Regions from separate parts of the Exiguobacterium sp. KKBO11 genome, predicted to be linked through region 1. Evidence: riboswitches for the same ligand, from Rfam matches in the RefSeq annotation. Region 1 holds a riboswitch; each other region holds the start of a gene.
The links. A riboswitch is a leader RNA that binds a small molecule or an ion and turns the genes downstream of it on or off. The one in region 1 is predicted to bind thiamine pyrophosphate.
Positions count from the first base shown of each region.

Region 1 (9,782 bases):
ACCCCGTATATGACGTCGTCTTCTTTGATGAAGCCCAGCACTTGAAGAATCCGCAGTCACAAACAGTCAGTCAACTGCGGCATCTGCAAGCAAAACGGCGGTTCGCCTTAACGGGCACACCGCTTGAGAATCGTCCACGTGATATCTGGTCGATTTTCCATGTCCTGTTTCCGGAGCTACTGCCGGATCTAATGACGTTTGAGAAATGGTCGTTTGACGACATGCAACGGTTCATCCAACCGTTCTTATTACGGCGCGAGAAACAAGATGTCTTACAGGACTTACCGAAGAAACAGATCGAGCATCATTATGTCGAGCTCGGTCCAAACCAAAAACGCTTATATGCGTCGTATCTCGCCAAATTGCAACTCGAGACGCTGCAACACTTAGACGAGACGAAACGCGAAGATCGTCTGAAATTACTGGCTGGGTTAACGCGTTTGCGGCAAATTTGCAACGATCCGGGGTTATTCGTCGAGGGATACACAGGGGAAGCAACAAAACGAACGCGTCTGCTCTCATTGATTGCCGAAAAACGGGCAGTCGGAAAGCGGATCTTGATTTTCTCGCAGTATACGCAAATGCTCGAGCGCATTCGCTCGGATCTCGCGCAACGTCACCTCCCCCACTTCCTGTTGACGGGTGAGACACCACTCGAAGACCGGGTGGCGTTATGCGACCGGTTCAATGACGGTGAAGTCGATCTCTTCTTGATTTCCCTGAAAGCGGGTGGGACGGGATTGAATCTCGCAACTGCTGATACCGTCATCCTCTTTGACAGCTGGTGGAATCCGGCCGTCGAACAGCAGGCAGCCGATCGCGCCCACCGGCTTGGACAACAGTCCGACGTGACGGTCATCAAACTGCTGACACGCGGGACAATCGAAGAAAAGATGACGGAATTACAAGATCGAAAAGCCCAGATGGTCGATGCCGTCCTGACGGCTCCAGACAGTGATGCCTTGACCGTCAAGGAACTCGTCCATCTCGTTGAAACAAAGGAGGAACATCGGTGATCCTTGATCTCCTGCTTGGTTACCTTATCGGTAGTATTCTTGGCGGTACGCTCTGGAAGTACGTCAGTCGTACCGATTTGGCACAGGTCGGTTCCGGAAACATCGGTGCCCGCAACGCCCATCGCGCCGGTGGGCTCCCGGCTTTTTTATTCGTGTACCTGTTTGATGCCACGAAGACGATTCTTGCACTACAGCTAACAGACGCATTTTATCCCGTCGCTCTTGCCGTACTTATCGGCCACTTGTTTCCATTGTTTCATCCGCGACGTGGCGGTAAAGGATATGCCGTATTTTCCGGCATCGTCTTCGCTATCACGCCGTGGGCATATCTTGCCGGACTAGGCATACTCGGTCTGTCTTATCTCGTAACGAAAGATAGCGTCAAAGCGGGGCTGATTCCGGTTGTTCTACTCCCGTTACTCCCTGTCTACTTTGACGCGGGACCCATCAATATCTTGTGTACCGTTGCCGTAAGTCTACTTGTCCTGTGGGCTCATGATGCACTTCACAAGCCAGTCATTACATAAGGAGGACGTCTCATGATCGATTTTTCCATTGCCACCGCTTCGGACGCGGAAGCAATCCATGAACTGAACTACCTCACCTTCACGGAAGAGATTCCGCAACATCAACCGAACACCGAACGGAAACGGATTGACCGGTTTCATGATCAAAATACCTATCTGATCGGCAAGGAAGACGATCGACTCGTCGCGATGATCGCCATTCGAAAGCATCGTCCTTTTTCGCTTGAGGAAAAGGGCGTGACGTTAGATGAGACACTGACGAACCCAGCGGAAATCCGTTTACTCAGCGTTCGTCCCGAATACCGCAATAGTCGTACGTTCATGCAATTGATGCGCTTTTTGATGGTCTACTTGGAGCGGGAAACGATTGATCATGTCTATATCAGTGGTACGACGCGGGAAGCTAAACTATATGCGCGGTTCGGCTTCACACCAATCGCAGCAACGCTCGGTAGTGGCGATGCCCAGTTCGTACCGATGTTGTTGTCGCGCGCAACATATGAACGATCCGTCATCGCGGACGTCTTACGTCCTCTGCATTTTCTAGCCGGTCCAGTCGAGGTTGCACCAACAGTCCGCCAAGCGGCACAACAAGCACCGCGCCCGCATCGGACGGCTTCGATGCGCCAGCTCGATCAAGATTTACGTGGTCGGATGTGTCAGTTGCTGGATTTGCCACATGTCTCGATGGCTGTCGGCAGTGGCACCCTTGCCAATGATATCGTCGCACAACAACTGAGTGGACACGGATTGATCCTAAACGGTGGTGAGTTCGGTCAACGCTTGATCGATCACGCGGCACGAGCTGGGAAGTCCTTTGATGTCCACCTGCTTCCGTCCGGTCACCCAATCGACTTGGAACAACTCGCGAGTCAACTGCATCAAACGGAATACGACTGGATCTGGTTGACACATTGTGAGACGTCTACGGGCGTTCTCTACGATCTCGATGCGGTAAAAGCGCTGCTGGATCAACGAACCGCACTCATCGTCGATGCGATCAGCGCCGTCGGAACCGGACGTTTCTCATACGCTGGTTGCAAATTCGTCACGACCGTCTCCGGAAAAGCAATTGGTGGTTTACCGGGTCTTGCGTTCATCGGTCATACAGACAGCATCCTACCTTCTCCACGAATTCCACGTTATCTGGATCTCGGACTCTATGCGGAAGGCGTCGCCTTTTCCGGCTCATCGAACTTGTTGCTTGCTTGTCAGGCAGCGCTCGATGCCCTTGATCTCGATCAAGCCGCCATCAAGATGACTTATCTCGAACAGGCCGTTCGGGCGACTGGTTTTAACCTGCTTGCGACTCAAGAAGCACAAGCGCCGGGAATTCTGACGATCGTCCATCCGTCGGCAACCGCTTTAGGAGACGCTCTCCGGATCCAGGGCTATCATGTTCAATATGAAAGCGACTATCTCGTCCATAATCAATGGCTCCAAATCTCAACGATGGGACAGACGACGATGCGGCACATCGAACGTCTCATCCGTGTATTAGTCCGTGAAAACCAACGCATCACCATAAAAAATGAAAAAAATGAAAGACCTCTTAACCCTTGATTTCAAGCGGTTTGGAGGTCTTTCGACTTTAAAAAATAAAAAATAGAGGTTTAAGGATTTAAAACATAGGGGTATAAACTCACTAGCACCGCATCAAACCGGTGACTTACTCACACATGTTTCTCAATATCAGCGTAATGACCTGGGAGAGAAATGCAAAGTCACGAAAGCGTCAGGCTCAATGCGAGTCTGGAACCGATTGTCTTAGCATGTTTCATATTGTTCAGGACTTGTCCTGCTCCTACATTCATTACCTTTTGAGGGCTATACCAAATTCAAGGGGGAAATGAACATGTCAGTTAAATTAACAGCCGAAAAACGCGAGGTACGTCCACGCTCACTCCGTAAACAATTACGTCATGAAGGAAAAGCTCTTGGTGTCGTGTATGGTTACAAAGTGGAAAGTACACCAATCGCATTCGAAGAAAAAGAATTGCTTAAAATCGTTCGAGAAAACGGTGAGAACGTCTTGATTTCACTGAAACTCGACGGTAAAAATATTAACGTCTTGATCAACCGTCGTGATATGGATGTCTTCACACCAACTGTCGATCACGTTGAATTCATCGCCGTTAAAATGGATGAAGAGACAGAAGTCGAAGCAGACGTCGTACTCGTCGGTGAAGCAGCTGGCGCTAAAGTCGGCGGATTCCTGTCACAGACACTCTTTAAAGTAACAGTCGCAGCAACACCAGATAAATTACCAGAGAACGTCGAAGTCGACGTCACGAACCTCGAAATCGGCGATTCGATCTCTGTAGCTGATCTTCCGGAACAAAAAGATTTCCGTATCGTCACAGAAGGCGACATTCAAGTCGCAGCTGTCGTCGAATCAACGCTTGAACAAGAGCTTGAGGAAATCGAAGAAGCAGAAGCTGAAGCGCAAGCGGAAGCTGGCGAAGACAACGAAGCGGAAGCTACGGAAGAGTCTTCAGAAGAAGCAAAAGAAGAGAACGAAGACAACAAATAAGTCGTTTGACGATACGCCCTTCGTGGCGTATCGTTTTTTTGTGTCTTGACAATAGACAGAAGATTGCCTAAAGTGAACAGCGTATCATCTATTACCATATCCACTAGGGGAGCCCATTTGGCTGAGACGATTCACTTCGGACCCTTCGAACCTGATCTAGTTCATACTAGCGTAGGAAAGTGGAGCGATCACATCCAATGACTCCTGCTGCGCGCAGTTTTTCTGAGGACCGCTCTCTTTTTTACGGAGGGCGGTCTTTTTTGGCGTCTCCCCCATTCTAAGGAGGACGTACCTAATGCAAAACTGGAAAATGAAAGAAATCATGGTCATGATGATGCTCGCCGTCGCTTGCGGGGTCATCTATCTCGGTTGGTCAACACTCTGGTTACCGATGTCTGCAATCTTCGGACCAGTCGGCGCCAACTGGATGTTTGGGATCTGGATCATCGCGAGCCCGCTCGTCGCAGCAATCATTCAAAAACCAGGTGCCGCCCTCATCGCGGAAATCGTCGCGGCAGCCGTCGAGCTGTTCACGGGTAGTCACTTTGGTTTATCGGCTCTTCTCATCGGGGTCTGCCAAGGACTTGGTGCGGAACTCGTCTTTGCGATGACGCGTTATCGCCGTTACGACACCTGGACATTGATGTTATCGGGTGTTGGAGCCGCGATTGGTAGCATCGTCTATAGTCTGATCGCGAACGGATTCGGTTACTACACGACGACGACGTTGCTTGCGACAACAGGTTTACAATTGATCAGTGGTGCATTACTCGGCGGGTTGCTTGCAGCGATTCTCGTCCGTCGCCTTGTTGCGACCGGTGTCTTGAACGGGTTTGCGGCAGGACGTGCGAAACGGGAAGTCGCATGATTACTGTCGACGATCTCAGCATCCGCTATCCGGGTCAGATGAAATCGGTGCTCGATCATGTATCGCTGACGATCGAACAAGGAACGACCCTTTTGCTTGGACGCAGTGGGAGTGGCAAGACGACACTGCTTCATGCCCTAGCCGGACTGACACCGGAGACGATTGAAGTCGAACAGACTGGTACCGTTACCCGGTCCGGTTCGGTCGAAGTCTTATTTCAAAATCCAGAAGAACAATTCTGCATGGAAACGATCGGACGCGAAATCGCTTTTAGTTTAGAAAACCGGTCGATTCCACGTGCGGAGATGGAGGAACGCATTGAACGCTTACTCGCACTCGTCGGTCTCCCTCTCCCCTTCTCGACACCGATCGCGAGTCTATCCGGGGGGATGAAACAGCGCCTCGCGCTCGCCGCGGTCTTAGCGCTCGAGCCGACGATCTTATTACTCGATGAACCAACAGCCCAGATTGATCCAATCGGACAACACGAGCTGATGGCGTTGATCTTTCGGATTCAGAAAGAACACGATTTAACGATCGTCTTGATCGAGCACCAACTCGATGTCTGTTTACCTTACATCGACAAAATCGTCTTACTTGAGGACGGATCGGTGACTGCAACGGCGCATCCACAGGATTTGTTCCCGCAGGCGTATACGGAGCTTCAAGCAAAAGGGGTCGCTGTTCCCTCTCTGTATCCGTATACGTTAGAGACGTTACCCATAGATGGACCACAAGCAGCGCGACTTCACGTGCTTCCCTCAGTCGCTACAGCAGGCACTGCCTTGTTACACGTCGCTGCATTATCGACGAAAGCACCTTATCCACTGACCGATGCGACATTTTCCCTGAAGACGGGAGAATGGGTGATGCTGCTCGGGGCAAACGGCTCCGGGAAAAGTACGTTGCTTGCAACACTCGGTCGGTTGCTCTCGCATCAAGGAACATATCGGTTCCAGGAACGTCCGGCTCAGCGTTACTCCCGGCGACGCTTTTATGAGCACGTCGGCTATGTCTTTCAACAACCGGATCTGCAGTTTCTCAAACTGACAGTCGAAGCGGAAATCGACTGGAGTCACCGGGCAGCGACGAGTGACGAGCGCACAGCGTTGCTCGAACGGCTGGAACTCGCATCCGTCAAACAGCAATCACCGCTTGCGCTTAGTACGGGGCAACAACGACGACTCAGCGTCGCGACGATGCTCGGGCAGACGAAGGATTTATTGTTGCTCGATGAACCGACGTTCGGACAGGATGGATTGACGACACGGCGGCTCATGGAACAGTTTTTGACGGAACAACAAAACGGAACGACGCTCGTCATGGCAACACACGATATGGAACTCGTCGCCCGATACGCGGATCGTGTCCTCGTCATGGAGCAAGGGCGGATTGCTTTTGACGGGCGTCCGAGCGAGTTATTCGCTGACGTTCCGTTACTCGAACGCTGTCAGCTACAACGTCCACTCTCGTACCAATTCCAGGAGGTGAAGCGCCATGCAGACGAACGCGTCACCGTTCGCTAAACTCAATCCTGTCATCAAGGGGAGCGGATTGTTTTTGATCATGTTTGCCTTAATTGCAACGAATGACTGGGTCAAGACGTTGGTGTTCCTGAGTTTTGCTATCGCCTTGCTACTCCTCTCCGGATGGGCTCCCGTCGATTTCTTGAAACGGCTCGCACCTTACAGTCTATTATTCTTATTGACGTTCTGGATGATGGCGGCGTTTGGCAAAGGTACGAACACGCTCTGGTCGTTCGGTTGGTTTCATGTCACGTCGGAAAGTGTCATGCACGGCTGGTTACTTGCCTTACGGATGGCGACGTTCGTCTGCTTAAGTTTCGCTTTCGTCACGACGACCGATGCGACCCGGTTCGTGATGAGCTTGATTCACCAGGCAAAGGTGTCCCCTCGCTTCGCGTATGGGTTCCTTGCCGGGATCCGCTTTCTGCCACAACTGGTCGAAGAAGTCCGCGTCTTACGGCGAGTCCGAATGATTCGGAACGTGCACAGTCGCTTTCCTGGTGATGCGTTCCTATCAATCGGCTTACCGCTCTTCTCGCGATCGATTCAGCGGGCAGAACGGATGGCAATCGCTTTCGAAGCCCGTCATTTTTCAGCGGAACGGACATATTATGAAGTGCCAGTCGTTCAGCACCAGGATGTTATCTATCTCATGGTCATCCTCCTGTTCATCAGTCTTGTTTTTTGGCTATGATTATCGCCACCCGTATCCGGGTACATTCTAGCAAGACAGATTGAAGGAGAACGACATGAAACGAATCCTCTTGATTGGTGCAGGGCACGCTCACCTGCATTGCATTACCAATGGACCCACAGAAGACGTCGAGTGGCTGATTTTAAATGCCTCGACGTACCAATATTACTCGGGCATGTACTCCGGACTTGCTGACGGAACGTACGATATCGATGAGATCCGTATCGACGTCGCCGCACTGTGTCGCGCCAATGATAAACAGTTCATCGAAGAGACCGTCATCAAAATCGACCCCGATGAAAAGCTAGTCTTCGGTGCATCCGGCAGACGCTACACCTATGACGTCGTCTCGACGAATATTGGCTCGTTCGATTGGGCGGAAGACACGACACGATTATCGATCAAACCGAACTACCGGTTACCGGATACATTAAAGCGTTTGCAACAAGCAAAGCGTCCGGTCGTGATCGGAAGCGGCGCAGCGGCCGTCGAGATGGCGGCGTCCTTGAAAGTGGCGGATGTGCCGATTACACTGATCACGGATCCAGAGTTACTTTCAGGACACCCCGCAGCGGAAGCGATTGCGAGACGCTTACAAGAACTCGATGTTCATTGGATTCGAGAACGGCCACTGAACGAGGCGTCTCCTCTCCGCTTTTCACATCATCCACCAATCGAGTCAGATGCCATCATCCGCTTAACGGGTGCGAAAGCACCGGTATTGTTTGCAGATAGTAAGCTCTTCACGGAAGACGGGTTCCTACTCGTCAATGAGCAGTTGCAAGCGCTCAATCATCCAAGTCTGTTTGCTGCGGGTGACGCAGCGACCCTCGTCGCTTATCCCGATATTCCAAAGAATGGCGTCACAGCTGTCCGGCAAGCACCGATTCTGCTTACGAATCTCTTACGGTACGTCCAGGAAGAGGCACTGCAAACCTATCGTCCGCAAACGAACTATTTGACGATTTTATCGATGGGACCACGTCATGCAGTTTCAATGTATGGCAATCAGTATTCGACTCACCCGTTCGGTTGGTACCTGAAGCGCTGGATCGATCAACGGTTCATGCGGAAGTATCGCCCTTAAAAGTGTGCGCCGGCGCACGCTTTTTTCTGTACACAAAAACAAGCCATGGACGGGTGTCCATGGCTTGTTGGATTAGACGGTTTGATTTCCTTTAACGTACGAGAGTAACGTTTCGTTGAACTTCTCTTGTTCATCAAGCAACATACCGTGCCCACTCTCTTCGAAGACTTCAAGTCGTGCATGTGGGATTCCCTTTTGCATTTCTTCCGCGAACTCGAACGGACAAACTTGGTCTTTTTTACCGTGGATGATCAACGTATCGACTTTGATGTTCTCGAGTTTTCCACGTAAGTCTTCATCACGTAATGCGATTGCTGACTGAATCGTACCGTGGGACGAAGCGGCGATGCTAAGACCGTGGAACCATTGTTGAAGTGGTTCTGGATGTTCCTTCGCAAAGAAGATTTCCCCGAATCCTTTGAGCATCGACGGACGATCTTGTTTCGTGTCGGCAATCAACGCATCGACTTCTTCTTTCGTCATCCCGTATGGATAACCGTCGCGTTGCGTAAAGACAGGTGCCGCAGCTCCTGCGAGGACAAGTTTACTAACTTTTGAATCCCCGTATTGCAAGAGATAGGACAAGGCGATTCCTCCTCCCATCGAGAAGCCGAGCAACGTGACATTCGTTAATTTCAACTGTTCGATGACTTCATTAATGTCGGACGCCATCGTCTTATAATCGTATCCCGTTGCCGGCGCATCTGATTTGCCATAACCGCGATAATCGATCCCGACGTAACGGTACCCTTCTTCGACGAGCAAATTCTTTTGATACTCGAACATATTGTTGTTTGCCGGCCAGCCGTGTAAAAAGACGACCGGTTGACCCGATCCGACATCCTCGACATAAATTTTCGTGCCATCAACTGCTTGAATGAATGTACCCATCATAAAACCCCCATAAAAATAGATTGACTGTGCATGCATCTATTATTCCCGAGTCAAGAGATATCAAACATCTTAATGTTAAAGCATTATAGAAAATTCTGTCTATTATAGAAATTATGGTAAAATATAGTCACTAGGATAAAGGAGGTTTTTCATGAGACGCTATATACATACGGGTATTCTCGCAGGCGTAGTCTTACTTGCCGGATGCGGTAAAGAACAATACTTAGACCTTACATACGATGTTAATTACTGGGGCGGTATTTCGACTACCTTTGATGGGCAAGAGATACCGGATCTCCCGAAAAAACAAACCGCTGCTTTGTTGAAGGTTTGCCAGCAAAAACCAGACATGAAGCACTTACCTGATCGATATGTGCAACACGAAGGATTTGACTTATACTTCCTGCCTCCGAGTATCCAAGGGCGTGAGTTCCAACACGTCCGTTTCCTGTCAGACGAAAAAAAGGACTATCTGGCGTGTCAGCCGATTCGCCATGCGGATTATGCGGTCCATCAGATCAAGCGAAGTGATTATCCATTCGTCGATTGGTCAAAACAACCGGTTAAAGCTAAATCGACAGTCGTTCGCTTTGGACCCGTTCCAAAAGAAGTGACAGATCAACAAAAACAGGAAAAC
Region 1 covers NZ_LUCU01000011.1:1,265,093-1,274,874, reverse strand. Annotated here, with positions in the region: gene AYO36_RS06690 (DEAD/DEAH box helicase) at 1-1,016, shown strand, start outside; gene AYO36_RS06685 (glycerol-3-phosphate acyltransferase) at 1,013-1,543, shown strand; gene AYO36_RS06680 (GNAT family N-acetyltransferase) at 1,556-3,106, shown strand; gene AYO36_RS06675 (50S ribosomal protein L25/general stress protein Ctc) at 3,399-4,076, shown strand; TPP riboswitch at 4,172-4,271, shown strand; gene AYO36_RS06670 (ECF transporter S component) at 4,372-4,944, shown strand; gene AYO36_RS06665 (ABC transporter ATP-binding protein) at 4,941-6,470, shown strand; gene AYO36_RS06660 (energy-coupling factor transporter transmembrane component T family protein) at 6,442-7,164, shown strand; gene AYO36_RS06655 (NAD(P)/FAD-dependent oxidoreductase) at 7,220-8,251, shown strand; gene AYO36_RS06650 (alpha/beta fold hydrolase) at 8,324-9,142, opposite strand; gene AYO36_RS06645 (hypothetical protein) at 9,297-9,782, shown strand, end outside.

Region 2 (9,782 bases), on a different contig from region 1:
ACGTTCACGCGTGCGATTCAAGAGACGAACCAAAAACCGTATGCCTTCGTCGGGATTGATGAAGAAGGCGGACGCGTCAGCCGGGTACCGGATCAACGATTACGGTTACCGACGAGTCAACGGATAGCGCAAGGAGCAGATGAAGTGAAAATGGAAGACGTCGGACGTACGCTCGGACATTTGTCACGTTTTTATGGCTTCAAAATGGACTTCGCGCCGGTCCTTGACGTCAACAGTAATCCGAACAATCCGATCATCGGCGACCGTGCGTTAAGTGCTGATCCGAAGACCGTCGCGACGCTTGGTACGGCCCTGATGCACGGGATGCAGGAGACGGGAACGATTCCGGTCGTCAAACATTTTCCCGGTCACGGCAATACGAGTGTCGATTCCCATGTCGGGCTACCGAAAGTGACGGCATCAAAGGAAGAATTGAAGCGGACGGAACTGTTACCGTTTAAAGAAGCGATTCAAGAGGGCGCCGAGATGGTGATGGTCGCCCATATTCTCTATCCCGCGTATGACGATACGAATCCGTCCTCGCTCTCAAAGCCGATCTTGACTGACCTCTTGCGTCAACAACTCGGATTCAACGGTGTCATCATCACAGATGATCTCGTCATGGGGGCGATCACGAAACAATATGGTCTCGCAGAAGCGGCACGTCAGTCGCTCGTCAATGGAGCTGATATGGCGATGTTTTCAGAGGCAGGTGCTTACACAAAGGTCCATGCTGAAGTGATGCAAGCCGTCAAAGAAAAAACGCTGACGCCGGAGATGCTCGATGCCAAAGTAATGCGCATCCTGAAGCTGAAGCAGACGTATGCCGACAGCCAAGAGCAACAGCGACCAACGAAATCGGAACTGATTCAGCAAGTGGAAGCGCTCAACTAGGACTAGCGAAGCAAAGCGACTCATGCTAGACTAATGGGGCAAGCCAATTAAACACGAAAAGACACTAGGGGAGTCTCCCAGCAGACTGAGACGGAAGTATCCGGACCCTTTGAACCTGATCTAGTTCGTACTAGCGGAGGGAAGTGGCTCGAAACCTTAGATATCCTTAGCGCTTCAGCGCATTTTCGGACCACTCCCTTCAACATCGGGAGTGGTCCTTTTTCGTATGGAAAGGAAGAACATGATGCGTTTACATCTGATTTCGACGGGATCCATTAATCCGCTTGACGAAATAAAGACCTTTCAATCGCTTCAACCTTATACGGATCAGCTGCATCTACGAGAACCGAACTTATCGGCGGCAGAATTACTTGATCTAATTGAAGCGCTCCTTGCGCATGGTTATTCGCCTGATCAGTTAACGGTTCATGATCGGGTCGACGTCGCCCATGTCGCCGGCATCGGTGTGCAGCTGACGCGCCGGTCCTTACGTGTCCGCGATGTGCGACGTCATTTTCCGAATCTCGTCATCGGGAAATCAGTCCATTCGCTAGCAGAGGCACTGGCAGCAGAAGCGGAAGGAGCCGACCGCCTGCTGTACGGTCATATTTATCCGACAGCGTCGAAGCCGGACGTGCCACCACGAGGGATTGACGCCTTGAAGCAAGTCGTCACCTTCACGACGAAACCAGTCATTGCAATTGGCGGGATTACACCAGAACGCATGCCTGAAATCGTAGCGACCGGTGTAACCGGAATCGCCGTCTTATCGGGTATTCTCGGTCATTCGGATCCGCTCGCCGCCGTCAAGCATTATCAGGGGGTACGGGTATGACGAATCACATCATCATCGGCGGTGGAGTCATCGGTTTGACGCTTGCTTACGGTCTCGCCTTTCAGAATGAATCCGTCGTCGTCTTAGAACGCGGAGCAGGTGGACAAGGAACGAGTCGCGCGGCTGCCGGGATGCTTGCGACGGACATCGAGCTGAGAGCGGAATTACATGCACTTGCCGCACGAAGTCGTCGTCTGTATCCGTTGCTTGCACGTCGACTCGAGCGAGAGACTGGTATCGATTGTGGGTACCGGGAACAACCGTTTTTGTTGAAACGTAAAGGACGCGAGAATTTGTTTCCGGCGGTCGGTCAAATCGATCCACGACGACTGACGACTGCATTGATGTATGCCTTACACGCACGTGGCATATCGATTGAAGAACAGGTGGAAGTCACACGCATCGAAGAGAACGATGACTTCATTAGGATCGAATCGAATGCGGGAATCTGGACCGGACAAACAGTGACGGTCGCTGCCGGACGGGGTTCGCAAGCTTTGCTCGATACAGCCGGCATTTCGATCGCGACATATGGGGTCAAAGGGGAATGTCTCGCCGTCCGTCTCGCGGGTCAGCCGTTACGCTCGATCCTGTTTGACGACGCTGTCTACCTTGTGCCAAAAGCAGACGGTCGGATTTTGATCGGTGCGACCGAACTGCCGCACGACGAGACGGTCGGTGTCAGTGTCGCAGGGGTCACGTCATTGCTTCAAGCAGCAGAACGACTGTATCCACCGATTCGTGACGCGGTCATCGAAGAAGTCTGGTCCGGTGTACGACCACAAACGGCGTCCGGCTTGCCATATATCGGAGTCGCCGATTCATCCCGTCGGATCTTCCTAGCGACGGGGCATCATCGGCATGGCATATTACTCGCACCGGCGACAGCGGAAGTCTTGGTAAATACATTACGGTTGATTCAGAAGGAGGAAGTCCGATGAACATTACGATTAACGGCAATGACCACACGATCGAACAGATTAAAACAATTGAGGACATGCTCACGCAACTTGGCTTAGGGGAAAAGCTCGTCATCGTTGAACAGAATCGACAAATAATCGATCGCGTGGCATATGGTCAGACGGTCGTTCGGGACAATGACACATTTGAAATCGTTCATTTCGTAGGAGGAGGATAAATATGCTGAAAATTGGAGAAAAGACATTTGAATCACGCTTGTTACTCGGAACAGGGAAATATACGGATGCTACGGTACAGCAGAAAGCAATCGATGCGTCTGCTTCACAAATTTTGACATTCGCCGTCCGTCGGCTCGATATCTTCGACAAACAACAAGCGAATTTCTTGGAGTCGCTTGATTTAGCGAAGTACGATTTACTGCCGAACACGGCCGGTGCGAAGACGGCGGAGGAAGCTGTTCGGCTTGCGAAGCTTGCGCGGGCATCCGGTATGTGTGACATGGTCAAGGTTGAAGTGATCGGTTGCGACAAGACGTTACTACCTGATCCGATCGAGACGTTACGGGCTTCTGAAGAATTACTCAAAGAAGGTTTCATCGTCTTACCGTATACGTCGGACGATGTCGTCCTTGCACGGCGACTCGAGGAACTCGGTTGTCACGCCATCATGCCGGCAGCGTCACCGATCGGTTCCGGGCAAGGCATTCTCAATCCACTTCATCTACGATTCATCATCGAGCAGACGACGGTTCCTGTTATCGTCGACGCCGGGATCGGTTCACCGACCGACGTCGCCTATGCGATGGAACTGGGAGCGGATGGTGTCTTATTAAACTCCGCCGTTGCCCATGCTCAAGATCCGGTCAAGATGGCGCACGCAATGCGACTAGCTGTCGAAGCAGGTCGCTTCGGATACGAAGCGGGACGTATCGAGAAGAAACAGTATGCGGTCGCGAGTAGTCCAACGAGTGGATTGATTCGATGAACCGTTACTCACGGCAAACTCGATTTCAACCGATCGGGGAAGCGGGACAAGCACGCTTGGCATCAGCGAAGGTGCTGATCATCGGCATGGGAGCGCTCGGAACGGCATCGGCAGAGCAACTCGTCCGCGCCGGTGTCGGCGTCGTCCGAATCGTCGACCGCGACTATGTCGAGTGGAGTAATCTACAACGCCAACAGCTTTATACCGAGGACGATGCGCGTCACATCGTACCAAAAGCGATTGCCGCAAAAGCACGGCTTGAAGCGATTAATTCGACAGTGACGATCGAAGCGCATGTAGTAGACGTCGACCGGGCAGCGCTGACGTGGCTTCTCGATGATATCGATCTGATCATCGACGCAACGGACAACTTCGATATTCGCTTGCTGATGAACGACATGGCGTTGATGCGTTCGATTCCGTGGATTTACGGTGGATGCGTCGGCAGTTATGGGATCACGTTTACCGTCCGTCCCGGGGAGACGCCGTGTCTGCATTGTCTGCTCGATCAATTACCGCGGGATCAGGAGACGTGTGATACAGCGGGAATCATCGGACCAGCTGTACAGATGGTCGCTTCCTTACAGGTGACGGAAGCGTTGAAGTGGTTGAGCGGAAAGACGGACGCCATGCGGACGCGCTTGCTTGCGTTTGATGTCTGGTCGAATACGTTTCAACAAATTAACGTCCAGTCACTGAAGCAAACGGAGTGCCCGTCGTGCGGCATCGAACCGTCCTATCCTTACTTATCGGATCAAACGGTTCGTTTCACGGCACTGTGCGGTCGGGATGCCGTTCAAATCCGCGGAGACGGACAGCGGGACCTGGAACAGTTGAAACAACGTCTCCAGCCGGTCGCTGCGATTTCCGCCCATAATCCATATTTGCTGGCGTTTACGACGGACGAACATCGGATGGTCGCTTTCCGAGATGGACGTGTTCTGATTCATGGCGAGGCGGATCTCGTCAAAGCGAAACGGCTCTATCATGCCTATTTCAGCTAACGTTCACAAAACAGTAAAACTAATTTTAAATATATATGTTTTAAACGTTTGAAAAACAGGTAAATAAGACTTCAGACGTAAATCGGTCTACAGGTTTTGAACGTGAAGAGGAGTGATTCAGATGAAACAAGAATTCGATCCAATCAAGGATCAAGCACAGACGGAAGACGCCCAAGCAGTTGTTCAGCAAGCCAACTGGAATCCGGATCGGTACCGGACGAACTTGAACCCATTCTATCTGTCACCTTGTAGTGTCGAACGTAGAGAAGACGTGCATCAGGATGCATCGAAAATTCTCGAAGTCGAGACGTCGTCGCCCCTCCAACAACTTTTTGAACACAATCAAGCAACGCATAAATCAGAACAATCGGGCAAAAAATTCAAGACAGGCATCGTCGTCGGTGTCGGTGCGATCATCGGCGGATCGGTTTCTGTGATTCGTTCCGTTCAACGCTTTAGAAAACAACGGACGAAATAACACATTCGTCGCAAGAGTGAAAAAAGCAGGAGGCATTCGCCTTCTGCTTTTTGTGTTCCAAACGGATGTTCGTCGCAGAACGACCGCTTGCATGCTACACTTAAGCTACTATATTCAAAAAGTGAGTGTGATGAAGATGAAATGGATACATACTGCCGATTGGCATCTCGGCAAAATCGTTCATGGCGAGTCGATGCTCGAGAACCAGCGGGCGGTCTTAGCGGACTTTTTGACACTCGTCGACCGCGAACAACCGGATGCAATCGTCATTGCGGGTGACTTATACGACCGCGCCGTACCACCAACGGAAGCCGTCGAACTGCTTGACGAGACGCTCGCTGCTTTGATTCTCGATCGAGACATCCCGGTCGTTGCGATCAGCGGAAATCACGATTCGGCCGAACGGTTAAGTTTCGGAACGACGTTACTCCAACGGGCTGGTTTGCACCTCGTCGGAAAACTAACGCCGGTCATTACTCCGGTCACGATTAAAGGGGTGTCATTTTATCCGGTGCCATTTGCGGATCCGGCGACCGTTCGGTACGTGCACAAGGACGAAACGATCAAGACACATGATGATGCGATGCGGACGATTCTTGCCGGATGTAGTCCGGACGGACCGAGTGTCCTCGTCGGTCATGCCTTTGTGATTGGTGGACTCGAGACGGATTCGGAGCGGCAATTGTCCGTCGGAACGGCAGGGCAAGTTAGCGCAAGCCAGTTTGCACCGTTTACGTATACGGCACTCGGTCATTTGCATAATCCACTTGCGATTCAATCCGAGACGGTTCGCTACAGCGGATCTCTCTTGAAATATTCCTTTTCGGAAGTACATCATGTCAAAGGGGTCGATGTGTTGACGTTGAACGAAGCGGGTACGTTCGATCGCCGATTCGAACCACTTGCACCTAAACGTGACTTGCGGGAATTGACCGGAAGTCTCGCGGAGCTGACAGACCCGGCGTTCGTCGCGACACAAGACACGGACGATTACCTAAAGATCAATCTAACGGACGGCGAAGCTTTGATGGATCCGATGGGCAAGCTGAAAAAAATCTATCCGAACATCCTGCACCTTGAGCGAATTGGATTCGTCCGCGAGAGTACACGGGCGGTCAAGGCGTCGCGGGAGCAAGTCAAGGATGCATCCGTTGCGGATCTATTCAGTGAGTTTTATGAAGCAGTCCGTGAGAAGAAACCGACGGAAGCGATGCAAGCCGTCCTGAAGGAGGAAGCGACATGCGCCCAGAACGACTGACATTACGCGCCTTTGGACCGTTTGCTGGTGAAGAGACGATTGATTTCACGGCACTTGCCGGACGGACGATGTTCGTCATCTCCGGGAATACCGGAGCAGGGAAAACGACGATCTTTGACGCATTGACGTTCGCCCTGTATGGCGAAACGTCAGGTGGCGAACGGGAAATGAGCGAACTGCGAAGTCATTTTGCCGTGCCTGAGCAAAAGACGGAAGTTGAACTGGAGTTTACGCTGAAAGGAGAACGGTACCGGATCATCCGCCAACCGAGTCAACCGCATCCAGTCAATAAAACCGGTTACTCGCATGAAGCCGAGCTCGCTCGGTTCGACGGAACGACATGGAAGCCGCTTGCGGTCAAGATTCCAGAAATCAAACAACGCGTTCAAGAGTTGATTCAGCTCGACCATAAACAATTTTCACAAATTCTCCTGTTGCCGCAAAATAAGTTCCGCGAACTGTTGATGGCAGAGTCAAAAGACAAACTCCAGATTCTCAAGCAGCTGTTTAAGACGGAACACTATGGTGAGTTCCAGCAACGTTTACACCGACAAGCGCTCGATCTTGCGGCACGCATCAAGGAAACGAAGACGAAACAATGGGCAAAGCTTGAGGAACTACCTCTGCAAGCGAACTGGAGTGAACTAACGGAAGGCGACATCCGGTTACGGATGGAGGCGTTGACGACGGAACGGGACGAATGGTTAACGGCTGCTCGTCAAGCTGAAATAGAGACCCGTGCGATCGTCGAGAAGAAAACGACACAATTGCAACAAGGCGAGCAACTCGAAGCGGTTTTCCAAGAGCAGGAGCGACTTCAACGAACGGAACAGTTGCTAGTGGACCGCTTACCGGAAATCAAGCGGATGCAACAAGAAGCATTGGCAGCTGAACGCGCTCAAATCGTCGCACCGATCTATGACCAGTGGCAACAGGATCAAGAACAATTGACGCAACTCACGCATCGAAAACAGGAAACTGAACAGCACATCGCTCGCTTGAAAGAGCAACAAGAGGTCGTTCAAGCAAAAGTGGATCGATTGCTAGCGGAGGAACCACAGATCGAGCAACTCAGTCGTCGCCTCGAAAAGATTCAAGAAGAACGCGAACGGTTGGAAGCAGAAACGGCTTTACGACAACAACAGCAACAACTAATCGAACGTTCGAAGCTTCTGGACCCAGAGCCATTACGGAAGCAACTCGAACAAGCACGGACGGAGCGTAAGACTGTTCAAGAACAACTGCATCCATTGCAAAACATCGGAGCAGAGCGCTTAAAGGTGCAAGAACGGCGCTTCATCCTGCAACAGCTGGCGACGAAGATGGCGGAACATGACAAATTGGAAGCAGAACGGCAACAGCTGATCGTTCGCGGCACAAGCGTCCGGGACCAAAAAGAGGCAGCAGCGCGCCAATACGAAGAAGCGCGTAGATACGAACGGGAACAACTGGCTGCTGAACTTGCCAAAGGATTGACAGACGGGACGGCTTGCCCAGTCTGCGGCAGTACGTCGCATCCACAGCATGCTGTCGCCGTCGCAAAGGAACTATCCGTCGATGTAGCGCAACAGCGGTTCCTAGAAGCTCAACAAGCGCATCAAGAGTTACAAGCCTCGTACCGAACGGTAGCCGAACGTCTCGGACAACTGACGACCGAGATTCAAAAGATGAGTGAAAACGAGTCATCTCATGCGGATGTTTCAGCACAGCTTCGGGAAGTCGAACAGACGGAAGCCCGATTAGCGTCAGCACAGACGGAAAAAGCGCGTCTTGAGACTCGCCTGCAACAACTCGAGCAATCCATGGACCAGCTACAACTGAAGATCGATGCAATGATTAAAGACCGGACCGTCATCGAATCGGAAATGGCACACTTGTCTGGTCGCCTAAGTCAATCAGGAGAGTCCGCGAAATCGCTACCAGCACTCCGTGAGGAGCAACAACAGGCAGAAACACGTATCGAGCAGTTCAAGCAAGACAAACAGCAACAGCTACGCGAGAAGGAACAGCTCGATCGTGACTTCGCGGAACACCAAGGTCGATTCCGTCAATTGACTGAGGCATCTGCTGAACAAAGCGACCGATTAACGAAACGCGAAAACGAATTACACGCAGTCCTGGCAGAAGAAGCGTTTCCGACGATTGAAGCCTTCCGCGATGCGAGACGGTCTCGTGACGAACTCCGTCACCTCCAAGAACGTTTGGAACAAGATCGTCTAGCGCGGCAGGAATTGAAGCTGAAGCAGGAACAAGCCCGTTTGAAGACAGAAGGTCAAGTGCGTCCGGATCTCGAACAGTTGCGGATGGATGTGAAGACGTCGTCGCTCGAACTGACGGAGCGGACCGACCGACGTGTCGGGTTTGAGAAGGAACGCGCACACATCGATCAATTGATGGCGGCTTGGGAAAGCTTGCAACGCCAGATTGAGGACGAGGATGCGAGATACGGAGTCATCGGCGAACTCGCTCGCGTTGGTGTCGGGGAGAATGCGCAACGGATGACATTCGAGACGTACGTCCAGACGGCATACTTCGATGAGATCTTGTTCGCCGCAAACCGGCATCTGCACGAGATGACCTCTGGTCGTTTCCAGCTTGAACGGAAAACGGAGGCGGGAAAAGGACTCAAGAAATATGGGCTTGATTTAAATGTCTTTGACGCGTACACGTCGCAAACACGTCACGTCAAGACGTTATCTGGTGGAGAAAGCTTCAAAGCATCACTTGCGCTTGCGCTCGGATTGTCGGAAGTCGTTCAAGAAGCAAGTGGTGGCGTGTCACTTGAAACGATGTTTATCGATGAAGGATTTGGAACACTTGATCCGGAATCACTCGAACAAGCGATCGAGACGTTGCTCTCGATTCAAGCGAGCGGTCGCATGGTCGGGATCATCAGTCACGTCCAGGAACTGAAGTCACGAGTTGACGCAAAAATCGAGGTCAAACAAGGAAAAACGGGGTCGACGATTACACTAGTCGTCGAGTAAGGAGCTAAGATCGATGGAAACACGAAACATGGTCACAAAATCACAAATCAAAGAGGCGTTACGCGAATTAGGTGTGGCTCCCGGCATGAAGCTGTTCGTCCATTCGTCTCTCAAACAAATCGGCTGGATTCCCGGTGGCGTACAAGCATTGATTGAGGCCTTACAGGAAGTTGTCACGACGGATGGGTTAATCATGATGCCGGCGCAAAGTACCGATAATTCAGATCCGAAGAACTGGAGCCAACCGGCTGTGCCTGAAGAATGGTGGGAAACGATCCGCCGGGAAATGCCGGCATATGACCCGGCAAAAACGGTCACACGCGGCATCGGTCGCGTCCCGGAAGTCTTCCGAACGTATCCGGGTGTCGTTCGAAGCAACCATCCGATGTGGTCCGTGACCGCCTGGGGGAAAGATGCGGCG
Region 2 covers NZ_LUCU01000022.1:240,613-250,394, reverse strand. Annotated here, with positions in the region: gene nagZ (beta-N-acetylhexosaminidase) at 1-894, shown strand, start outside; TPP riboswitch at 951-1,053, shown strand; gene AYO36_RS08345 (thiamine phosphate synthase) at 1,136-1,729, shown strand; gene AYO36_RS08340 (FAD-dependent oxidoreductase) at 1,726-2,670, shown strand; gene thiS (sulfur carrier protein ThiS) at 2,667-2,867, shown strand; gene AYO36_RS08330 (thiazole synthase) at 2,870-3,634, shown strand; gene AYO36_RS08325 (ThiF family adenylyltransferase) at 3,631-4,638, shown strand; gene AYO36_RS08320 (hypothetical protein) at 4,760-5,116, shown strand; gene AYO36_RS08315 (exonuclease SbcCD subunit D) at 5,253-6,374, shown strand; gene AYO36_RS08310 (AAA family ATPase) at 6,356-9,361, shown strand; gene AYO36_RS08305 (AAC(3) family N-acetyltransferase) at 9,375-9,782, shown strand, end outside.
Region 2: linked by a shared signal. The riboswitch ahead of AYO36_RS08345 (thiamine phosphate synthase) and the one ahead of AYO36_RS06670 (ECF transporter S component) in region 1 are both predicted to bind thiamine pyrophosphate.

Region 3 (9,782 bases), 390 kb from region 1:
GTTGTTTGCCGTCGTGGACTTCCACTTCAGCATCCGGATTGACCGATTCGATGTACGCGACGAGTGCGTCAACTTCTTCTGTTGAGACGCCTTCACCGTAAAGAACCGTGATGATTTCGTCGTCCTCAGTGACGAGTGTATCGACGAGTTTCTTGACGGCACCAAGACTTGAAGCGTCCGTAGCGACGATTTGTTTTTCAGCAATCGCCATATGGTCGTCCTTCTTGATTTCTACACCATCGATGTTCGTATCACGTACGGCATATGTGACTTGTCCCGACTTAACAGCTGCAATCGCATCTGCCATATGCGCTTCGTTCTCTTCGACAGTCGCTTCTGGATTATAGACGATTGTTGCTGCTAAACCTTGTGGAACTGTTTTTGATTTCACGACCGTCACACCACAATTCGCAACAGATGCTGCTTGTTCAGCGGCCATGATGATGTTTGAGTTGTTTGGATAGACATAAACGTGTTCAGCGTGTGCATCCTCGATCGCCTTAACGATATCTTCCGTCGACGGGTTCATCGTTTGTCCGCCTTCGATGACGACACTGACACCGAGTGATTTAAAGAGTTCGCTGATTCCTTCACCCATTGCGACTGTCACGAGGGCTGCTTTCGCTTTTGCCTTCGGTGCAGCGACTGGAGTGACTTGGTTCGCACCTTCTTCTTCAAGGATCGTCGAGTGTTGTTGACGCATGTTTTCAATCTTAACAGCGACGAGTTCACCGAAACGTTGTCCTTTTGTGATGACTTCTCCTGGTGTTTCAACGTGGACGTGAACTTTAAGGAGTTCTTCATCCGCTACGACGAGCAATGAATCACCGAATTCCGCTAATTCGTTACGGAAGTCTTCTTCGCTAAATGGTGCATTCGCAAGCTTGTCATCTTGGAAACGAACCATGATTTCCGTACAGTAACCGTAATGGATTTCTTCTGTCGACATGAAGCTTTGAGCCGTTTTATGATGCTCTGCTTCGACGAGTGCTTCCATGACAGGCGCATGCGGTTTGTCGAGTTCTTTTCCTTCGAGTGTTGCGAGGAATCCTTCATAGATACAGACGAGACCTTGACCACCAGAGTCAACGACGCCGACTTCTTTTAATACCGGAAGAAGTTCTGGTGTACCGTCGAGCGATACTTTCGAAGCTTCGACGAGTTGACGCATCAACTCTAAGAAATCCGTCGTCGTCTCAGATTGTGCGATAGCAGCGACCGCTGTTTCACGGGCAACCGTCAAGATTGTCCCTTCGACCGGTTTCATGACTGCTTTGTATGCTGTATCGACACCTTTTTGTAACGCATCTGCGAATTCCTTCGTATCAATCGTTGTTTTGCCTTCGATTGATTTCGAGAATCCACGGAACAATTGACTTAAGATGACGCCAGAGTTTCCGCGCGCCCCCATCAATAATCCACGTGCGAAGACGTTCGCGACTTCCGATACAGAATCCGAAGTTGATTTACCTGCTTCTTTTGCACCTGAAGTCATCGTCAAATTCATGTTCGTTCCCGTATCACCATCTGGCACAGGGAAGACGTTCAATGAATCGACGAAATCTGCATTTTGATAGAGATTCGCCGCGCCATTTTGAATCATCTTGACTAACTGCGCTCCTGTTAAACGATCTACACTCACTAAAGTTTCCTCCTCTATTCCCGCCTTAGACATTCGTCAAGCGGACTCCTTGGACAAAGATGTTCACAGATGTCACGTCAAGACCTAGTGCCTGACTGAGCGTGTATTTCACGCGACTCTGTACGTTGTTCGCCACCTCTGAGATTTTCGTTCCATAGCTTACGATGATATGCATATCGATATGGACCTGCTCTGAAGCCTGTCGAACGATGACACCGCGTGCAAAGTTCTCACGTTTTAAGAGTTCAGCAAGACCATCCTTGATTTGAGACTGGGATGCCATACCAACGACACCAAAACATTCCATTGCTGCGCCGCCCGCAAGTTGCGCGACGACATCATTATCTACATCAATCTTTCCATAGGTCGTTTTCATCTCGATCGCCACCTGAGTAGCCCCCTTTGAATATTGTATTCTTCTCATAATTCTACTATAAGGACCTACTATTGAAAAGTCGCCGTACTGACTATACAATGAATAAGTGAAAAATAGTAGCGGTCAAATGAACTTTTACCATCATCCTCATCCATTATTTTAAATTTCGAGGTTGTCTGTCAAGTTTTTTTCTTGTCAGCTACTTTTTTTATGTTGCAACCGCCCTGACACCATGCTAAGATAGCAAAGTGTCTATTAGGACGAACGCAAAACAACATAAAAGGAGGCGGAACGCATGGCACGTAAATGCTACGTTACTGGGAAATCGCCAAAGTCGGGTAACAACCGTTCACACGCATTGAACAAAACAAAACGTACTTGGGGAGTCAACGTACAAAAAGTACGTATCCTCGTCGACGGTAAGCCGAAAAAGGTTTGGGTTTCAGCTCGAGCTCTTAAATCAGGTAAAGTCGAACGCGTATAAGGCGCAACCACCGGATGGGAATCTTCCCTTCCGGTTTTTTTATGCCCTCATTTATTTTTCTCATAAACTAATTGTCGCTTTTATTGAAAACGCTTACAATAGGAACGTACTTTATTTTGTCAGAATTGGGGGAAGTCATCATGCAACTCAAACGAGAGATGACGAGTCGACACCTGTTCATGATTTCACTCGGCGGAATCATCGGAACAGGCTTATTTTTAGGGTCAGGATTAACGATTTCACAAGCAGGACCTCTCGGGGCGGTCCTCAGTTACATCGTGGGTGGGACCATCATGTATCTGACGATGTTATGTCTAGGAGAATTAGCGGTCTATCTGCCGGTCTCGGGGTCATTTCAGACCTATACGACCCGATTCATCGGACCAGGGGTCGGCTTTGCCGTCGGTTGGATTTATTGGCTCGGCTGGGCCGTGACGGTGGCACTCGAAATTACAGCTGCCGGCAGTTTGATGGACCGCTGGTTTCCGAACGTACCCGTTGTCGTCTGGTGTACCGTCTTTACGGTCTTGCTGTTCGGTCTGAATGCCGTCTCCGCCAAAGCATTCGGTGAAGCTGAATTCTGGTTCTCGAGTTTGAAGGTCCTCGCGATCCTGTTCTTCATCATTCTAGGTGGCGCTGCTTGGTTCGGCTGGTTACCGATGGAAGCAGATCGTCCGACATCGTTATTTGCGAACTTTACGGCAAGCGGTTGGTTTCCAAACGGGATTCTCGGTGTCTTGACGACGATGATTGCCGTCAACTTCGCCTTCCAAGGAACGGAATTGATCGGTGTTGCGGCTGGGGAGTCCGACACGCCCGAAAAATCGATTCCAAAAGCCATCCGCAATACAGTCTGGCGGACGTTCATCTTCTTCGTCTTATCGATTACGATCGTTGGTGCATTAATTCCGTATGAAACAGCTGGCGGAGTCAGCAGTCCGTTCATCATGGTCTTTGATGCGATCGGTATTCCGTACGCTGCTGATTTGATGAACATCGTCGTCTTGACAGCGTTGTTGTCCGTCGGAAACTCCGGATTATATGCGGCGACTCGGATGTTATGGGCAATGGCGCAAGAAGGGATGATTTCAAAGAAATTATCTTACGTCAATGCACGTGGTGTGCCGATGCGGGCGTTGCTCTTTACGATGATGTTCGCGATGTTATCGCTTCTGACCGCATTTTTCGCAGAAGATACCGTCTTCATTTGGCTCTTGTCCTTAGCCGGACTCGGGGCTCAAGTCGGCTGGATTTCAATCTCTGCTTCGCAGCTTGCATTTCGTCGTCAGTTCGTCCGAAACGGACACGATGTATCCGAACTGAAATTCAAGACACCACTCTATCCGGTGTTACCACTGATTTCGTTGACACTTAACGTCGTCGTCCTCGTCAGTCTTGCGTTTCAAGCGGATCAACGAATCGCTCTATACATCGGTGTTCCTTTCTTCCTTGTCATGTGGGGTAGTTATCATCTCTTCGTCAAAGGAAAACATCTATCCGCTCAAAGCGACATCCGTGTCGCCCCTTCTCAACTCGAAGAATAATTTCATCTAAAAAGAGGCCGCGGAGTCATCCACGGCCTCTTTCCTATGATTGTGCTATTCCTTAAGCGTCCGCATCATCAATAGTTCTCCTTGATGGAGCTCTACCTTCGCTTCTGACGCACACCATTCATTACTGACGGTCAAGGAACCTCCGACCGGTACTGGATGTGCATCAAGTGGATATTTGACTCCGGATAAGCTTAAAGTCGATGGTACGAGTGGAATGAACGAAAGATAATGATAGCTCCCTGCTTCGACTGCATACGTTCCCTCAGCCAAGTATCGTACCTCTTCTCGTTTCGTCACGAGTCGTGCCTCTGGGTATCGCTTCAATAGATATACATTTTGGACGGTCATGTCGAGCCGCCCACCTGTCGCCCCGATAATGAAGGTATCCTCAAACTGTTTCTTCTCTGAGACTGTACGAAGTGCCAGTTCGAGATCCGTTTCATCTTTCTCGGCCGGATGAACGATTGCCCCTTCTGGTACATAACCAAGAGAATCAAAATCACCAATCGTCAGGTCGCATGTCAGCCCAAACGATTCAATCGTCTGAACACCACCGTCGACACCGACGATAAAGTCACCTGGCTGACAAAACGTCAGTAAATCCGGCGCTTCTTCTCGCGGACCGGCACAGACGAGAATCGCCCGCATCTCAGACGCCTCGTGCCGAATAACGGAGTAAGCGTGGCGCAGTCGTGAATAAAAGACCCGCAACGACACCACAAAGAACGTAAGACGGTACCATGTATGTCGCGTTATAAATCAATGAATACGGTACGACTGGACCTTCGGCATACTCGGCAAAAAAGACGATTCCACTGATGACATGACAGATATAACGGAGTCCTGCGCCTAATAACGTCGCCAGGAGAACGAACGCCATCAAGCTTTTCTTTTGTCCATTGCGCGCGGCTAGTCTGACTTGACGCGCGAACAGACCACTTAATCCGACGACACCATACGCAATCGTATAGTCAAGCATCGGTTGAACGATCGTCAAGACTTGTGGAGCGAACATCAATTGAATCGTACCGACAAGCGCTCCCGTGACGACCCCTCCGACGACACCGTGGCGAAATGCCATGACGAAGATCGGTAACATCGCTAAGCTGATTGAGCCTCCTTGTGGCATTTTGAATGGAATCAGTAAATCAAAGACGACTCCGAGACTGGCGAAGATGGCAATTTCCATCATCATTTGTAACCGTTTCATGCTATTTTCCTCCTTCATTGTACGAGAGGACGCAAAAAGGCAGTACGACGAACGCCGTACTGCCTGCGTGCGCCACATCCCTACGTCCGTTTGAACGGAACAGGTTCGAAGGGTTAAAGTCTAAAAGACTCCTCTCAGCCGCTTTTCAAGCGACACCCCTTGCGGTCATCATATTTCGTTTTCTCGTTCTTATTATACGGCAGCCCCTTGACGAATGCTAGTGATCGCTTCCGCATAATCTGGTGCATTGTAGATTGCTGATCCTGCGACGAGAACGTTCGCACCGTTATCGATGCAAAGCTTTGCCGTTTCCGGATTGACGCCACCGTCAATCTCGATTTCAAATGTCAGACCACGCTCTGCTTTCATTTGCGCAAGTGCTGCGAGTTTCGGCATGACACGCTCGATGAAGGCTTGTCCACCGAAGCCCGGATTGACCGTCATCAATAAAACCATATCGACATCCTCAAGGACGTGTTCAATCGTTGATAATGGCGTATGGGGATTCAAGACGACTCCTGCCTTTGCGCCCGCTGCTTTGATTTGTTGCAAGACACGATGGACATGATTCGTCGCTTCGACGTGGAACGTCACGATGTCCGCCCCTGCTTTGACGAAATCCTCGACGAAACGTTCTGGCTGGTCGATCATCAAATGGACATCGAGAATCATATCCGTCTTTTGACGTAAGCTGCTAAGCACAGGTAATCCAAATGAGATGTTCGGTACGAACTGACCGTCCATGACATCAAAATGGATATAGTCCGCGCCTGCTGCTTCGACTGCTTTAACATCGCGTTCGAGATTCGCAAAATCTGCTGATAAGATAGATGGTGCAATTTTAATCATCTTCAATACCTCCGGGCTCGATTCTTGATTTCGTCTATAAACATACCATAGTTCTCATAACGAGAGGACATGATTTCTTGGGCTTCGACGGCTTCCTTGACGGCACAACCGGGTTCATTCAAATGCAAGCAACCTCGGTATTTGCAATCATCTTGTACAGCCACGAATTCAGGGAAACTCCACCGTACATCCTCGATTTCCATATCATACGGAAAATCGAGGTTCGAGAAACCTGGCGTATCGGCAATCAATCCTTCGGCAAGCGGCATCAATGTGACGTGGCGCGTCGTATGACGTCCTCGTCCGAGTGATTTCGAGATCGCACTTGTTTCTAAATCAAGAGAGGGTTCCAGTGCATTGAGCAATGAACTTTTCCCGACACCGGATTGTCCGGCGAGAACGCTCGTTTTTCCAGCAAGTAACGGACGGACTTGCTCAATACCTGCCAACGTCTCACTTGATGTCTCGATGACCGTATACCCAATCTTCCGGTAAGCGGCAATCGCCTCTCGGACAGCCGGTCCTTTAACATCGTCCAGCAAATCCATCTTCGTCAATAGGATGACGGGTTGAATTTCCTTCGCTTCGATCAAAACGAGAAATCGGTCGAGCAAGTGCGCTGAAAAATCAGGTTCTGCCGCCGAGACGACGAGCAATGCCTGGTCGATATTCGCGACTGGAGGGCGTACTAAAAAGTTGTCCCGCTCCTTCACTTCGAGAATATATCCTGTCTCACTTTCGATATGAAGAACGACCTCGTCTCCGACGACTGGACTGATGCCGCGTTTTCGGAAATTCCCTCTTGCCCGTGAACGGACCTCTCCTTCTGGTGTCATGACATCATAAAAGCCACCCTGCAGACGTATGATCGTTCCTTCTCGATTCTCTTCGATGCGTTGTTCCGTCATCCTATGCACTCCTTTTTCATCACATTCATTGTGCGTCTTTTGCTTGATTGTACGTGATGGTTTTTGAACGATACACCGTATCGTCTTTATAGATCGTAATTTTTCCTTCTTCTCCTGGATCAATCGTCACCGGCACGTCGAATGTCTCATCTTGATCAATCGATTCCTCGATGACGGTCCGCTTCCCTTTCGCGTCTTCCGTCTCAATCCGGATGACTTGTTTCGGTGGTTCCTCGTCCTCGTTCTCGCTGACCGCATCATAGACGACCTTTTCAGGGAACGTTGCCGTCACCGTTTTTTCTTCCTCACCTTTTGAGATGAACACAGTCACGGAGTCGTTCGGTTCGACTTGTGCTCCTGCTTGCGGGAATTGACGGATGACTTGATCGAGCTTCACGTCACTTGAAAATTCTTGTTCAAACGTGCCGTCGAGACCCATTTCATCGAGATACGCTTTTGCTTCATCACTCGATAAGTTCGTCAAATCTTTCAATTCAAAGGACGAAGTTCCTTCTGAGACAGTGATCGTAATCGTCTGTTCTTTTGCGATCACTTCCGTTCCAGCAGAGATCGATTGTCGGATAACATTACCTCGCGCGATTTCATCCGACTTTTCACGTTCGACTTCGACTTTTGCGAATCCAGCCTCTTTTAATGTGGCGATCGCCTCTTTTTCAGCGTCATCTGTCACATCCGGTACTTCGACCGGAGCACTACCTGTAGAGACGACCAAGTTGACTGTCGAACCCTTCTTGACTTGTGCGTTTTCACGCGGTGTCTGACTGATGACATCGCCTTCCTCGACTGTATCGCTATTTCGTTCTGTCGTCTCAACAACGAATCCAAGTTTCTCAAGCTTCGTTTCCGCTTCGTCTCCATCCGACTTGACGACAGATGGTACGGTGACCGTTGGATCTGGCCACATCGCAAACGTCGTAGCTGCACCACCTAGCAATATGAGCAATAAGAGGACGATCCACCAGCGGTTTTTCTTTTTCTTTTCCGGTGTTTTCGGTTGAACGGTCGTGACAGCGGGTGATTCTGGTTCCGCTTTTGATTCTTCTGGCACTTGTACAGGCGATAAGACCATCGTCTTTTCCATCTCATCCTCTTCTGCACCACGGATGCCTTCACTTGCTCGTTCGTCAGACAACGCCGTCACCATATCTGTCTTAAAGGCTGCGACGGACTGTTGGCGGTCATGCGGTGCTTTTGCGAGCGCCTGCATGATACAGTTCTCAAGCGCTTGTGGCACTTTCGGATTCAAGACGGATGGGCGACGCGGTGTATCTTGCAGATGCTTTAAAGCAATCGCAACCGGTGAATCACCTTCGAACGGGACTTGTCCTGTAACAAGTTCGTATAATACAGCACCAAGCGAATAGATATCCGACTTCTCATCCGCAAATTTACCTTTTGCTTGTTCTGGTGAAAAGTAATGGACGGATCCAAGGACTGACATCGTATGCGTCAGCGTCGCATTCGACATTGCCACAGCGATTCCGAAATCCGTTACTTTGACGGTACCATCTTCTCGAATCAACATGTTTTGCGGTTTGATATCGCGATGGATGATCCGGTGTGCATGGGCGTGATCGATCGCATCACAAATTTGAGCGATGATATCGACGGCCTGCGGCACAGGTAATGCTTGATTTTCACAAAATGTTTTTAATGTCATACCATCGATATACTCCATGACGATGTAATAGATGGCATCTTCTTCGCCTACATCATAGACGGCAACGATGTTTGGATGATTCAAGCTGGTAGCAGCATGCGCTTCACGTTCGAATCGACGAATGAACTGTTCGTCATGCGAAAATTCAGTCCGTAAAATCTTAATGGCAACATGACGCTTTAAAATCTCATCATAGGCTTGATAGACATTCGCCATCCCGCCACTTCCAACTAGCCGTTCTATGCGGTAGCGGTCATTTAATCGATCTCCGTATCGCATATTCAGACCCTCTTTCTTTCTTTGAACCGGATGGCGGCAATCGTAATATTATCCGCGCCTCCTCGAGCATTCGCTTCTTTCACCAATCGTCCAACGATCTCATCAAGCGGCTCATCCTGTAAGATGATCTGTTCGATGACATCATCTGGCACTTCATCGGTCAATCCGTCACTACAGACGAGGACGAGGTCATAGTCTGGAGCATCTCTGACTTGAATGTCGACTTCGACTGTTTCGTTCGAGCCGACCGACCGTGTGATGACATTCTTACGTGGATGATTTTCGACTTCCTCATCCGAAAGTTCCCCCATTTGTCGTAACATGTTGACGTAAGAATGATCATCCGTCAATTGTTTTAACGCCGTACCTTCAAGGGCATAGACCCTACTATCTCCAACATGACCGATGACGAGCAAATCTTCGACCCAGCATACGCAGGCAATGGTCGTTCCGACGATTGCAAGTTGCTCGTCTTTTGAAAACTGAAGAATCCGGGCATTTGCCTCGGCTACACGTTGTTCTATCCATTCAGACAATTCCATCGGACGATTTGGCATGAGTGAAAAGGATGCTTCAAATACCTCGCGAACGATCGCACTTGCGATATCGCCAGCAGCATGACCTCCCATACCGTCCGCAACGACGGCAAGACCACGTTCGGCGTTCCCGACGAGTAATACCGTATCCTCATTTTTAGTCCTGACTTTCCCAGTAGTCGAAAGGTGAGCTAGCTCCATGACAGTCCTCCGTTCGTGTCAATCTTCTCGTTTTTTAAACGCGGCAATATAGAAGCCATCCGT
Region 3 covers NZ_LUCU01000011.1:877,706-887,487, reverse strand. Annotated here, with positions in the region: gene AYO36_RS04600 (DAK2 domain-containing protein) at 1-1,642, opposite strand, end outside; gene AYO36_RS04595 (Asp23/Gls24 family envelope stress response protein) at 1,668-2,030, opposite strand; gene rpmB (50S ribosomal protein L28) at 2,314-2,502, shown strand; gene AYO36_RS04585 (amino acid permease) at 2,643-4,046, shown strand; gene AYO36_RS04580 (thiamine diphosphokinase) at 4,101-4,703, opposite strand; gene thiT (energy-coupled thiamine transporter ThiT) at 4,705-5,265, opposite strand; TPP riboswitch at 5,326-5,435, opposite strand; gene rpe (ribulose-phosphate 3-epimerase) at 5,458-6,114, opposite strand; gene rsgA (ribosome small subunit-dependent GTPase A) at 6,117-7,022, opposite strand; gene pknB (Stk1 family PASTA domain-containing Ser/Thr kinase) at 7,048-8,982, opposite strand; gene AYO36_RS04555 (Stp1/IreP family PP2C-type Ser/Thr phosphatase) at 8,985-9,719, opposite strand; gene rsmB (16S rRNA (cytosine(967)-C(5))-methyltransferase RsmB) at 9,738-9,782, opposite strand, start outside.
Region 3: linked by a shared signal. The riboswitch ahead of thiT (energy-coupled thiamine transporter ThiT) and the one ahead of AYO36_RS06670 (ECF transporter S component) in region 1 are both predicted to bind thiamine pyrophosphate.